DNA from 2 places in the Streptomyces sp. NPDC005393 genome. Region 1 is predicted to be linked to the other one. Evidence: predicted binding sites of a transcription regulator. Region 1 holds the regulator's gene; the other holds the start of a gene.
What was found. The regulator HrcA, encoded in region 1, represses chaperone genes, less so after heat shock. The targets are predictions, from matches to a motif close to TTNGCACTCNGNNNNNCNGAGTGCNAA.

Region 1 (6,728 bases):
CCAGGTTGTAGCGGGCGTCACGGTCCTCCAAGTCGAGGGCTCGGCCTCCGCCGGATCCGCCGGCTGCGCCGGCACGAAGCGGGGCGGCACGAGGCCGGTGACTTCCTCCTCGGCGGTCTTCCAGTCGAAGCCCGGCCGCGAACCGGTTTCGGTGGGCGGCGCCGGCGCCCCGACGGCGCGGGCCATCAGCGCCCGCGCCTCGGCGTTCCCCGGGTCGCGCTGCAGGGCCGCCGCCGCTTCGGCGATCGCGTTCTGCCCGTGCCCGCCGTCCAGCAGCAGCCCCGCCAGGTGCAGTCGCAGGGTATGTCGTCGGGGGCGGCGGCGACGGCCGCGCGCAGGCTGTGGATCAGCGGTGACTCGTCGGGCATGAACCCAGCTTGTGCGAAGGCTATTTGCCCTTGTCGCTCCCGGCCGTGGTCCGGTGGTCCCAGGGGTGGGTGCGGGTCGGCCTGGGGTTCTTGGTCTCCCGGCCGCCGTCGCAGTCCCCGATCACGTTGGCCTCGAAGACCCGGTGGCCCTCAACCTCGGCCGTCAGGTCGCCCCGTACGCAGTGGTTCTGCCACACATAGGTGACCTTGCCGGTGACCCTGATGTCCTTGTCGTTCTCGGTCTTGCCCCGGCAGTCCACCGACGCGTTCGTCTCACGGGCCGTACCTTGCGAGGCCGAAGCACCGGCCGTCCGGCCGCCCTTCAGGTCCGCGTTGCAGGTCATCCAGCGGACCTCGATGCCGCCCTTCTCCAGGGCGCGCGAGGCGACCTTGTCCGTGGTGACCGCGACACCGACGGAGCTCATCCCGCCGTCCTTCGGATCACACCCCGTCACCGCGACGACCGCCGTGACCGCCGCCGCGACGGCCGGAAGTGCCCGCTTGTACCTGACTCGCCTCAATACCCCCATAGAGGACAGGTTCCCACCGGGGGAGACGAACCGGAAGACCATCGTCGGCCACGGTGGCCGCTCAGCTCCAGCGCCCCGTACGCCCCAGGAGCAGCGCGGCGGCGGCCGTTCCGGCCGTGGAGGTGCGCAGCACGCTCGGGCCCAGCCGGTACGGCCGCGCGCCGGACTCGGCGAAGGCCGCCAACTCCTCCGGGGACACTCCCCCTTCCGGCCCCACGACCAGCACGATCTCACCCTCGTGCGGCAGTTGGGCCGTCGCGAGGGGCTCGCTGCCCTCCTCGTGCAGAACGGCCGCGAAAGAGGCTTCGGCGAGAAGTCGGGCAACCTGTTTGGTCGTCATCGCGTCCGTGACCTCCGGGAAGGTCAGCCGGCGGGACTGCTTGCCCGCCTCGCGGGCGGTCGCCCGCCACTTGCCGAGCGCCTTCAGCCCGCGCTCGCCCTTCCACTGGGTGATACAGCGCGCCGCCGCCCACGGCACGACGGCGTCGACGCCCGTCTCCGTCATGGTCTCCACGGCCACCTCGCCGCGGTCGCCCTTCGGCAGCGCCTGGACGACGGTGATCCGCGGGTTCGGCGCCGCCTCCCGGCGCACCTCGGCCACCTCGACCAGCAGCCGGTCCTTGCCCTCGACGGCCGCCACGGCGCCGTACACGCCCGTGCCGTGGCCGTCCGTCAGGACGACGGGCTCACCGACGCGCAGCCGCCGTACGGACACGGCGTGCCGCCCCTCCGGCCCGTCCAGCGCGATCCGGGCCCCCGCGGCCGCCCCCGCCAGGGAGTCGGCCAGGAACACGGGGGCGGTCATGACACCGCACCGCGCTGGGGCAGGAGGTTCAACGCGGCCCGCGCCGCGTCCAGTTCGACGGCCAGCGTCTCCACCAGACGCCCGGCGGGCAGCTCTCGCGCCAGCCGGTGCCCCTGCCCGGCCCACAGCGCCATGCCCTGCGGATCGCCCGCCTTGGCCGCGGCCTTGCGCAGCCCGGAGGTGAGGTGGTGCAGCTGGGGGTAGGCGGCGGGGGCGTACGGGCCGTGCTCGCGCATGAAGCGGTTGACCAGGCCCCGGGCCGGCCGACCGGAGAAGGCGCGGGTCAGCTCGGTCCGGCCGAACAGCGGGTCGGTCATGGCCCGCTTGTGCAGCGGGTTGGCCCCCGACTCGGGGCAGACCAGGAACGCGGTCCCCAACTGGGCCGCGCACGCGCCCGCCGCCAGCGCCGCCGCGATCTGCGACCCGCGCATCAGCCCGCCCGCCGCGATGACCGGGATCTGCACGTACTCACGGACCAGCGTGATCAGCGACAGCAGACCGAGCCCGGCGCCCATACCGACGGCGGCCGGATCGTTCCGGTAGCTGCCCTGGTGGCCGCCGGCCTCCACGCCCTGGACGCACACGGCGTCGGCGCCCGCCCACTGGGCGGTCTGCGCCTCGACCGGCGAGGTCACGGTGACGACCGTACGGGTGCCGACCCTGGCGAGGGCGTCGAGAACGGGGCGGGTGGGGCAGCCGAAGGTGAACGAGACGACCGGCACCGGGTCGTCGAGGAGGATGGCGAGCTTGGCGTCGTACGCGTCGTCGGACCCCGAACCGGGGTCGCCGAGCGAGGTCTCGTACCAGGCCGCCTCGCCCGCGAGCTGCTCGCTGTAGACCTCGATGGCGGCCGGGTCGGCGGTGGTCGGCTGCGGCATGAACAGATTGACGCCGAAGGGCCGGTCCGTCAGCCCCCGCAGCTGTTTGATCTCTTCGTACATCGCCTCCGGCGTCTTGTAGCCGGCGGCGAGAAATCCGAGGCCGCCGGCCTGGGAGACGGTGGCGGCGAGCTGCGGGCAGGAGGCTCCGCCCGCCATCGGCGCCTGCACGATCGGATACCGAAAGAGATCGGTCAGTGCGGTGGACATGGCCACATCGTGCCATGCCCTCCGCACCGGCCCATCACCGGATCACCGTCCGTTGCACGCGTCCCCGGCCGGGCGCCTACCGACCGTTGAACGCGTCCTTGAGGCGCGAGAACAGCCCCTGCTGCCCCGGCTTGAATTCCCCTATCGGGCGCTCCTCGCCGCGCAGCTTGGACAGCCGCCGCAGCAGCTCCTCCTGCTCCGGGTCGAGCTTGGTCGGGGTCATCACCTCGACATGCACGATCAGATCGCCTCGGCCGCCGCCGCGCAGATGGGTGACGCCCCGCTGGTGCAGCGGGATCGACTGGCCGGACTGGGTGCCGGGCCGGATGTCGACCTCCTCCAGCCCGTCCAGCGTCTCCAGCGGCACCTTGGTGCCCAGCGCCGCCGCCGTCATCGGGATGGTCACCGTGCAGTGCATATCGTCGCCGCGCCGCTGGAAGACCGCGTGCGGCACCTCGTGGATCTCCACATACAGGTCGCCCGCCGGGCCGCCACCCGGGCCGACCTCGCCCTCGCCCGCCAGCTGGATCCGGGTGCCGTTGTCCACACCGGCCGGGATCTTCACCGTCAGCGTGCGCCGCGAACGGATCCGCCCGTCGCCCGCGCACTCCGGGCACGGGGTCGGCACCACGGTGCCGAAGCCCTGGCACTGCGGACACGGCCGCGAGGTCATGACCTGGCCCAGGAAGGACCGCGTCACCTGCGAGACCTCACCGCGGCCACGGCACATGTCGCAGGTCTGCGCCGAGGTGCCCGGCGCCGCGCCCTCGCCGCTGCACGTGGTGCAGACGACGGCGGTGTCGACCTGGATGTCCTTCGTCGTCCCGAACGCGGCCTCGCTGAGCTCCACATCGAGACGGATCATCGCGTCCTGGCCGCGCCGGGTCCTGGACCGCGGGCCGCGCTGCGACGCGGTGCCGAAGAAGGCGTCCATGATGTCGGAGAAGTTGCCGAAGCCCGCGCCGAAGCCACCGGCCCCGCCGCCTCCGGCCGCGCCCGACATCGGGTCCCCGCCCAGGTCGTAGACCTGCTTCTTCTGCGGGTCCGACAAGACCTCGTAAGCGGCGTTGATCTCCTTGAACCGCTCCTGGGTCTTCGGGTCCGGGTTCACATCCGGGTGCAGCTCGCGTGCGAGCCGGCGGAATGCCTTCTTGATCTCGTCCTGCGAGGCATCACGCCGCACGCCCAGGACTGCGTAGTAGTCCGTCGCCACTTACGACTCCGCCAGGATCTGTCCGACGTAACGTGCCACTGCGCGTACCGCTCCCATCGTTCCGGGGTAGTCCATGCGGGTCGGTCCGACCACGCCGAGTTTGGCGACCGCCTCGTCGCCCGAACCGTAGCCGACCGCGACGACCGAGGTGGCGGTGAGCCCCTCGTGAACATTCTCATGCCCGATTCGCACGGTCATACCCGAGTCCTTGGCCTCACCGAGCAGCTTGAGAAGGACGACCTGCTCCTCAAGTGCCTCCAGAACGGGCCGGATCGTCAGGGGGAAATCATGCACGAAACGCGTGAGGTTCGCGGTGCCGCCGATCATCAGCCGCTCCTCGGTCTCCTCGACAAGCGTCTCGAGCAAGGTCGCCAGTACGGTCGAGACCGTCCCCCGGTCCTCCTGTTCGAAGGACTCCGGAAGATCCTGCACCAACTGCGGCACATCCGCGAACCGCCGCCCCACGACCCGGCTGTTGAGCCGGGCCCGCAGATCCGCGAGCGACTCCTCGCTCACCGGAGTCGGGCAGTCCACCATGCGCTGCTCGACCCGCCCGGTGTCGGTGATCAGCACCAGCATCACCCGGGCCGTGGCCAGCGGCAGCAGCTCCACATGGCGCACCGTCGAACGCGTCAGCGACGGGTACTGCACCACCGCGACCTGCCGGGTCAGCTGCGCCAGCAGCCGGACCGTGCGCCCCACCACATCGTCGAGGTCGACGGCGCCGTCCAGGAAATTCTGAATGGCCCGGCGCTCCGGAGTGGACAGCGGCTTCACTCCGGCCAGCTTGTCCACGAAGAGCCGGTAGCCCTTGTCCGTGGGGATCCGCCCGGCGCTCGTATGCGGCTGGGCGATGAAGCCCTCGTCCTCCAGCGCGGCCATGTCGTTACGCACCGTGGCCGGGGAGACCCCCAGCCGGTGCCGCTCGGTGAGCGCCTTGGAGCCGACCGGCTCCTCCGTCCCGACATAGTCCTGGACAATGGCACGCAGCACTTCGAGCCTGCGTTCGCTGAGCACCCCGCGCACCTCCAGTCCAGCGGTCTCATCAGGTCGTCCCCCTGGCACTCAAAGGTCACGAGTGCCAGAACCCCCTAGCCAGTGTACGGCGGGGGCCGGTGGCATGGGCAAGAGCCGCCGTGTGGCGGCTCCTGCCCGACCCGCCACGCTATCGCCCCGAGAGCTAGCGTCTCGGTATGGAGACGTATTGGGAAGAGGCGGGCTGGGAACAGCTCGCACCCGGTGTCGCCCGCCGCCGGATGCCGGGCTGGGACGAGACGACCGGCGTGATCGTCGGCGAGACCGACGTCCTCGTCGTGGACACCGGCGCGACGCTGCGCGACGGCGCCGAGATCCGTCGCCAGATCACCCGGCTCTCCGGCCGCCGCCCCACCCGCATCGCGCTGACCCATCCGCATTTCGACCACGTCCTCGGCACCGCCGCCTTCGCGGGCTGCGAGGTGTACGGGGCCGCCGGGCTCGACGAGCTGCTGCGCCGCGACAGGGAGCCGCTGCGCGACAGCGCCATCCGGCAGGGCGTGGACCGGGACGCCGCCACCGAGGCCGCTGATCACCTCGTACTCCCCCACCATGGGGTCTCCGGCGAGCTCACCCTCGACCTGGGCGGCCGCCCCGTCCTCCTGGCGAACGTGGGCCCCGGCCATACCGCCTATGACCTGGCCGTCCTGGTCCCGGGCCGGCCCGAGGTGGTCTTCTGCGGCGACCTGGTCGAGGAGTCGGGCCCGCCCCAGGCGGGGCACGATGCGATCCCCACCCACTGGCCCGCCGCCCTCGACCGGCTGCTCGCCCTCGGCGGCGAGGACGCGCTGTACGTCCCGGGCCACGGCGCCGTCGTGGACGCCGCGTTCGTCCGCGCCCAACGCGACGAACTGGCCGCCCGCTTCGGCGTGTCTCACTGACACCCCGCGCTATCGTCATCCGGATGCGACAGTACGACCCGGACCTGACCCCGCCCTGGAAGCGGCAGCAGCCGGCCCCCGAGGTCCCCGCCGACCCGGACCTCGTCGTCGAGGAGGTCACCACCGGGTTCTGCGGTGCGGTGATCCGCTGCGAGAAGACCGCCCAGGGGCCCTCCGTCACCCTCGAGGACCGCTTCGGCAAGCACCGCGTGTTCCCCATGGAGCCCCGGGGCTTCCTCCTGGAGGGACGCGTCGTCACCCTTGTACGCCCGCGCACGGCGGCCCCCAGCACGCCCCGGCGCACGGCCTCCGGCTCGATCGCCGTCCCGGGAGCGCGCGCGAGGGTCGCCCGCGCGGGGCGCATCTACGTCGAGGGGCGCCATGACGCGGAGCTGGTGGAGCGGGTCTGGGGCGACGATCTGCGGATCGAGGGCGTCGTCGTGGAATACCTGGAGGGCGTCGACGACCTCCCCGCCATCGTCCGTGACTTCTCCCCCGGCCCGGACGCCCGGCTCGGCGTCCTGGTCGACCATCTGGTGACCGGCTCCAAGGAGTCCCGTATCGCCGCACAGGTCACCGACGAGAACGTCCTGATCGTCGGCCACCCCTACATCGACGTCTGGGAGGCCGTGAAGCCGTCCTCGGTCGGCATCCAGTCCTGGCCGACCGTGCCGCACGGCCAGGACTGGAAAAAGGGCGTCTGCCGCGCCCTGGGCTGGCCCGAGAACACCGGCGCCGCCTGGCAGCGGATCCTCTCCTCGGTCCACACCTACAAGGACCTCCAGCCGGAGCTGCTGGGGCGGGTGGA
Region 2 (6,728 bases), on a different contig from region 1:
GCGTGCCCGGAGGCGCCGGTGAGATTGACCCAGCGCGACTTGTCGAGGTTGTCGAGGTTGACGACCATCCGCATCGAGGGGACCCAAGTGACGTCGTAGCCCCCCGCCGCGTTCCACCCGGTGGCGTTGACCGCCGCCTCGCCGCCCGAGAGGTTCCAGGGGCCGCGGTTGAGCATCCACTGCACCACGCCGGGGCCCTCGGTGCCCAGCGTCTGGTTCTTCAGGGTCAGCCGGTGCAGCCGGCCCCAGCTCCAGCTGTTGATGTCCTTGCCCAGCTTGGCGGTGAGCTCGGAGCGCGCGGCCCTCATGGCCTTCGCGAGAAGCTCGTCACGGTTGGCCGCGCCGGGGTTGTTGCGGGTGCCCGCCGTCTTCCACCAGCTGTTGCCCGGGTCCTTGACAATGTTCCGGACGACCTCGTACCAGCGGTCGCCGCCGTCCGGCTGCGCCATGTCGGGGTCGCGCTTGCCGCACTCGCGCACCAGCCGGGTGTTGCCCTCCAGGTCCTCCAGCGGACCGGAGTCGTCGGCCGGGCGGACCCGCAGACACTGGCCCTTGACCCGCAGCTCCTTGGGGAGCTTGTCGCCGAAGGCGAGCTTGAGAGTGTTGCGCCAGACGGCGTTGAAGTACGCGGCGGCCGCCGAGTCGGAGTCCTGGGTGTAGTCCCAGCTCTCCAGGAGCTGCTGCGCCCGGCGTACGTAGTCGTCCTTGATGTTGATCTTGAGCAGATAGGGCGTCAGCAGTTTGGCGATCTCACTGCTGTTGTCCATCTGCATGGACTGCATGTCGTCGGTGGAGACCTTGCCGCCGTCCTTGACCTTCGACTCGATGAGGTCGCCGATGCGCTGGCTGCGCGCGCCGTAGCCCCAGTCGTCGGTCAGCAGGTACGGGTACTTCTTCTTGTCTATGACGGCCTGGTTGGCGGTGACGATATAGCCGCGCTTGGGGTTGTACTCCCAGGGCAGCGCCGACTGCGGAATGAACTTGCTCCACTTGTAGCGCGAGTCCCAGCCGGGCGCCGGGTAGCGGCCGTCCCCCTTGGCGCGCACCGGGATCCGGCCGGGGGCCTGGTAGCCGATGTTGCCCTTGGTGTCGGCGTAGATGAGGTTCTGGGAGGGGACCGAGAAGTCCTGGGCCGCCTTGCGGAAGTCGCTGAAGTTCTTGGCGGTGCCGAGCTTGAAGACCGCGTCCATGGTGTTGGACGGGGTGAGCGCGGTCCACTTCAGCGCCACCGCGTAGCCGTCGCCGCGGTCGGGGGCCACATCGTCGGCGCCGCTGCCGACCGGGGCGTTCTTGCCGACGTCCGTCAGCTCGTCGTCGCGGTCCGAGACGATCGGGCCGTTGTTGCTGGTGCGGACGGTGATCGTACGGCTCCTGCCGCCCGCGACCTTGATGGTCTCCTCGCGGGTCGTGAAGGGGAGCTGCTTGCCGTCGTAGAGGTAGCCGTTCGCGGTGACCTTCTCCAGATAGAGGTCGCTGACGTCGGCGCCGAGGTTGGTCATGCCCCAGCTGACGTTCTGGTTGTGACCTATGACGACCCCGGGCATACCGGCGAAGGTGAAGCCCGCCGCGTCGTACGGACAGGCGCTGGAGACCTGCTTGCAGTGCAGACCCATCTGGTACCAGACGGACGGCAGCTGCGGGGCGAGGTGCGGATCGTTGGCGAGCAGCGGCTTGCCGGTGGTCGTGTACTGGCCGGAGATGACCCAGGAGTTGGAGCCGATGCCGGTGCCGTTCGGGCCGAGCAGCGCCGGGACCTGGTCCAGGGTCTTGGAGAGCGAGGACAGCTGGCTCTGCAGCCCCTGGGCGGCTCCGGTGGCCCCGCCCCCGGCGCTGGTGCCGTCCGTCGTGCTGGTCGCGCTCGCCTGGGGGTCGAACTCGTCGGTGGCCTCGTCGAGGGCGCCGCCCTGGACGATCGGCTTGTTCCGGCTGTACGGGTAGGGCGGATAGAGCTCATCTATCTGCTGGGCGCTGAGCCTGCTGGAGGCCAGCGCCCGGTCCACCTCGTCCTGCATATTGCCGCGCAGATCCCAGGCCATCGCCTTGAGCCAGGCGACCGAGTCGACCGGGGTCCACTTCTCCGGCTTGTAGCCGTCGTTCTTGAAGTCCAGCGCCGCGTACTCGACGGACAGCGCCTTGCCCTGGTGGTCCTTGAGGTAGGCGTTGACCCCGTCGGAGTAGGCGCGCAGATACTTCTTGGTGGTCGCCGACAGCTTGGTGTCGTACTCCTGCTGGGCCACCCGGTGCCAGCCCAGGGTGCGCAGGAACGCGTCGGTCTCGACCTGGCCGGATCCGAACATTTCCGACAGCCGACCCGCCGTCATATGGCGGCGGACGTCCATCTCCCAGAAGCGGTCCTGGGCCTGGACGAACCCCTGGGCCCGGAAGAGGTCCTCAGGGGTATTGCCGTAGACCTGCGGTATCCCATAGCCGTCACGTTTGACCTGTACGGGGCCGGACAGCCCCTTGAGCTGCAGCGATCCCGTGGTCTCCGGGAAAGAGGCACGCACGGTACTGATGCTCCAGTACGTGCCGTAGCCGACGCCTCCGATGAGCAGCAGCACGACTGCTATCACGATCAGGCGGACGCGTCGGCCCTTCTTCTTACGAGGAGAGCCGGTTTTGTTGGCGGGCATCGCTGTCCTTCGAGGGGCAGGGTTGATCCTGGAGTGCTGGAGCAACCATAGGCGCAGGGCTGTCGCCGCCCCGACGCGGAGTCATGACTGACGCCCCGCACCGGCCACCCGGCCGTGCGGGGCGGCCACCCGGCCGGGCTCCTACACCTCGGCGAACGACCCGCGTAGGAGGCCCGCGTCAAGAACCCGTAAAATGTTAGGTAAGGCAATGAAGTTCCGGTCGGCCGGGAACCGCACGAACCGTTCCCGCCGCTCGCGTGAGAAAGGTTCGGCCCCTGACTGTTCACCACCTCAATGAACTGCTGCTGATCTGCTCCCTCGTCCTGCTCGTCGCGGTGGTGGCCGTAAGGGTCTCCTCCCGCAGCGGGCTGCCCACCCTGCTGATCTACCTGGGAATCGGCGTCGCCATCGGCACGGACGGGATCGGCGTCACCTTCAACGACGTCGAACTGACGCAGGTCATCGGCTACGCCGCGCTCGTCGTGATCCTGGCCGAAGGCGGCCTGAGCGCCAAGTGGCGCGAAATCAAACCCGTCCTGCCGACGGCCGCCGCGCTGTCCACCGTGGGTGTCGCGGTGAGCGTGGGGGTCACCGCGGCGGCGGCGCACTATGTGGTGGGACTGGACTGGCGGCAGGCGCTGATCATCGGCGCGGTGGTGTCGTCCACGGACGCGGCGGCGGTCTTCTCGGTGCTGCGCAAGGTGCCGCTGCCCAAGCGGCTCAGGGGCGCTCTGGAGGCCGAATCCGGCTTCAACGACGCCCCGGTGGTGATCCTGGTCGTCGCCTTCTCCGCCCGGGGCCCCATGGACCCCTGGTACTCCCTGATCGGCGAGATCGCCCTGGAGCTGGCGATCGGCGCGGTGATCGGCCTCGCGATCGGCTGGCTGGGAGCGTACGGCCTGCGGCATGTGGCGCTGCCGGCCTCGGGTCTGTACCCGATCGCGGTGATGGCGATCGCCGTGGCGGCGTACGCGGCGGGCGCGCTGGCGCACGGGTCCGGCTTCCTCGCCGTCTACGTCGCCTCGCTCCTGATGGGCAACGCGCGGCTGCCGCACTGGCCGGCGACGCGCGCCTTCGCCGAGGGGCTGGGCTGGATCGCCCAGATCGGCATGTTCGTCCTGCTCGGGCTGCTCGTGACCCCGCACGAGCTGGCCGATGACATCTGGCCCGCCCTCGTCGTCGGACTGGTGCTGACCGTGGTCGCCCGGCCGTTGTCGGTGCTGATCAGCACGGCGCCGTTCCGGGTGCCGTGGCGGGAGAAGGCACTGCTGTCCTGGGCCGGACTGCGCGGTGCGGTGCCGATCGTGCTCGCGACCATCCCGATGGTCGGCGAAGTGCCCGGCAGCCGCCGGATCTTCAACATCGTCTTCGTACTGGTGATCGTCTACACCCTGGTCCAGGGGCCGACGCTGCCCTGGCTCGCCACCCGGCTGCGGCTCGGGGAGCAGGACGCCACCGCCGATCTGGGCATCGAGTCGGCGCCGCTGGAGCGGCTGCGCGGGCATCTGCTGTCGGTGTCGATCCCCAAGGGCTCCAAGATGCACGGGGTCGAGGTCGGCGAGCTGCGGCTGCCGCCCGGGGCCGCGGTCACCCTGGTCGTACGGGAAGGGACCAGTTTTGTGCCGCTGCCGTCGACCGTATTGCGGCGCGGCGACGAGCTCCTGGTGGTGGCCACGGACCCGGTGCGCGACGCGGCGGAGCAGCGGCTGCGGGCGGTGGGCCGGGGCGGCAAGCTGGCGGGCTGGCTGGGCACGGGCGGGGTCTGACGAAGCCGGGACCGGGCGACGTGCCGGACGTGGAATCGATCATCGAATGACCTGCCGCAGTGGACTGACGGGCAGGAATACTGCACTATGGAACGTCGTTAGCACTCACTGAGTGAGAGTGCCAGGAGGAAGCACGTGCCGACCTACCAGTACCAGTGCACCGCGTGTGGCGAGGGCCTCGAGGCGGTGCAGAAGTTCACCGACGACGCGCTCACCGAGTGCCCCAGCTGCCAGGGACGCCTGAAGAAGGTGTTCTCGGCCGTCGGCATCGTCTTCAAGGGCTCCGGCTTCTACCGGAACGACAGCCGCTCCTCCTCCAGCTCCAGCAGCTCGGGCGCCGGCTCGGCCAAGCCGGCGGCGAAGAGCGATAGCGGAAGCTCGTCGTCCTCCTCGTCCTCGGACTCGTCGTCCTCGTCCTCGGACTCGTCGTCCGGGTCGGGCTCGTCCTCACCCTCCTCCTCGACGTCCTCGACATCGAGCAGCAGCAGCTCGGCCGCCTGATTCTTCACAAGACACCCCGCCGCGTCCCCTGGGGACGCGGCGGGGTGTCGTTCGTCAGGGCGCGCCTGGCTAGGGTGACCGCATGGCTGAGACCAGCAGCGGACACGCAGACATAGGGGTCATCGGGGGGTCGGGGTTCTATTCGTTCCTCGACGATGTGGCCGAGATCACGATAGAGACTCCCTATGGGGCGCCGAGCGATTCGCTCTTCCTCGGCGATATCGCGGGACGGCGGGTCGCCTTCCTCCCCCGCCACGGCCGCACGCACCATCTGCCGCCGCACCGGATCAACTACCGCGCCAACCTCTGGGCCCTGCGCTCGGTCGGGGTGCGGCAGGTGTTCGGCCCGTGCGCGGTGGGCGGGCTGCGGCCGGAGTACGGACCGGGGACGCTGCTCGTACCGGACCAGCTGGTGGACCGTACGAAGGGGCGTACCCAGACCTACTTCGACGGCGAGCCGCTGCCGGACGGACGGAGGCCAAATGTCGTGCACACCACCTTCGCCGACCCGTACTGCCCGGTGGGGCGGAAGGCGGCCGTGGAGGCGGCGCGCGGCCGGGACTGGGAGCCGGTGGACGGCGGGACGATGTGCGTGGTCGAGGGGCCGCGCTTCTCCACCCGGGCCGAGTCGCGCTGGCACGCGGCACAGGGCTGGTCGGTGGTCGGCATGACGGGCCATCCCGAGGCGGTGCTCGCACGGGAACTGGAGCTCTGCTACACGTCGCTGACGCTGGTCACCGATCTGGACGCGGGGGTGGAGACGGGCGAGGGCGTCTCGCACACCGAGGTGCTGAAGGTGTTCGGGGAGAACGTCGGACGGCTGCGTGAGGTGCTCTTCGACGCGGTGGGCAAGCTGCCGGACACCTCCGGGCGGAACTGTCTGTGCAGCCGGGGGCACGAGGGCTGGGACCTGGGGATCGAGCTGCCGTAAGGCGCGTCGGGGCGGCGGGGCGGTGCGGGTGTCGCTCGCCCGGGCGAGCGAGTTGTCCACAGCCCAGGGGTCGTCCACAGGCCCGAGCGGAATCGGGCGGGGGCGGGCATCGTGAGGGAGCCAGAAGCTCCCGGTCCCTCACGGCAGGCGGTGATGTGCCATGTCCCATCCGTCCCCCACGCTCGCGTTACCCCGCTCCGCTCCCCCGGCCCGAGCGGTCCCGCGGTTCGGCCCGGTGCGGGTCGGGCGCGACGGCGGATACCGGGTCCGGCGGGCGGTGCGGCGGCGACGGCGCGCGATGGCGGCCGGGCTGGCGCTCACGGCCGCGGCGCTCGCGGCGGCGGCACCACCCGGCCAGGACCCTACGGACCGGGCGTCCTCACCGGCGCCCGCCCCGGCGGCTGAAGGCCGGCCCGGGAGCCGGACCGACGAGCCGCGCCCCGCCCTGGTGTCCGCACCGGTCCGGATCGCCGACGCGGCCGCGGTGCGGCTGCTGCACCCCGGCGACCGAGTGGATGTGCTGGCCGCGCCCGCGCCCGACTCCGCCGCTCAGAGGCATGGGTCCGGCGCCGCCGCGCGGATGGTCGCGCGCGGGGTCACGGTGGCCTCTGTCCCTGGACCCAGGGGCGGCGGGGCCGTGGACGGTGATTCCCCGGCCGGCGACTCCGCGGGCGGCGGCGCGGGGGACGCCGGGGACACCGGGGCCTCGGCGGACGGCGGGGCGCTGGTGGTGCTGACGGTGCCGAGAGAGGCGGCGGCCGCGCTGGCCGGTGCCGCGGCCACCTCCCGATTGGCGGTGGCGCTGTGCCGCTCCTGACTCCCCCGCCTCGCCTGATGCCCCTGTTCCCCGCCGGTGTAGGTTGCGGAATGGTCCGCTCCAGCACCGGCGCGGCGAAA

Region 2: a site for HrcA is predicted at 4,498-4,524, ahead of ABZS71_RS23660 (FmdB family zinc ribbon protein). Genes of this name have one in related genera too.

What each region holds. Positions count from the first base shown of each region.
Region 1 is NZ_JBEXFG010000004.1:193,457-200,184, reverse strand. Features, by position in the region: gene ABZS71_RS06840 (hypothetical protein) at 1-31, opposite strand, end outside; partial or broken gene ABZS71_RS06835 (tetratricopeptide repeat protein) at 67-368, opposite strand; gene ABZS71_RS06830 (hypothetical protein) at 389-793, opposite strand; gene ABZS71_RS06825 (16S rRNA (uracil(1498)-N(3))-methyltransferase) at 960-1,703, opposite strand; gene ABZS71_RS06820 (nitronate monooxygenase) at 1,700-2,791, opposite strand; gene dnaJ (molecular chaperone DnaJ) at 2,868-4,004, opposite strand; gene hrcA (heat-inducible transcriptional repressor HrcA) at 4,005-5,021, opposite strand; gene ABZS71_RS06805 (MBL fold metallo-hydrolase) at 5,198-5,920, shown strand; gene ABZS71_RS06800 (DUF3097 domain-containing protein) at 5,944-6,728, shown strand, end outside.
Region 2 is NZ_JBEXFG010000031.1:23,925-30,652, forward strand. Features, by position in the region: gene ABZS71_RS23650 (penicillin acylase family protein) at 1-2,633, opposite strand, end outside; gene ABZS71_RS23655 (potassium/proton antiporter) at 2,891-4,399, shown strand; gene ABZS71_RS23660 (FmdB family zinc ribbon protein) at 4,535-4,900, shown strand; gene ABZS71_RS23665 (S-methyl-5'-thioadenosine phosphorylase) at 4,983-5,831, shown strand; gene ABZS71_RS23670 (RcpC/CpaB family pilus assembly protein) at 5,992-6,648, shown strand.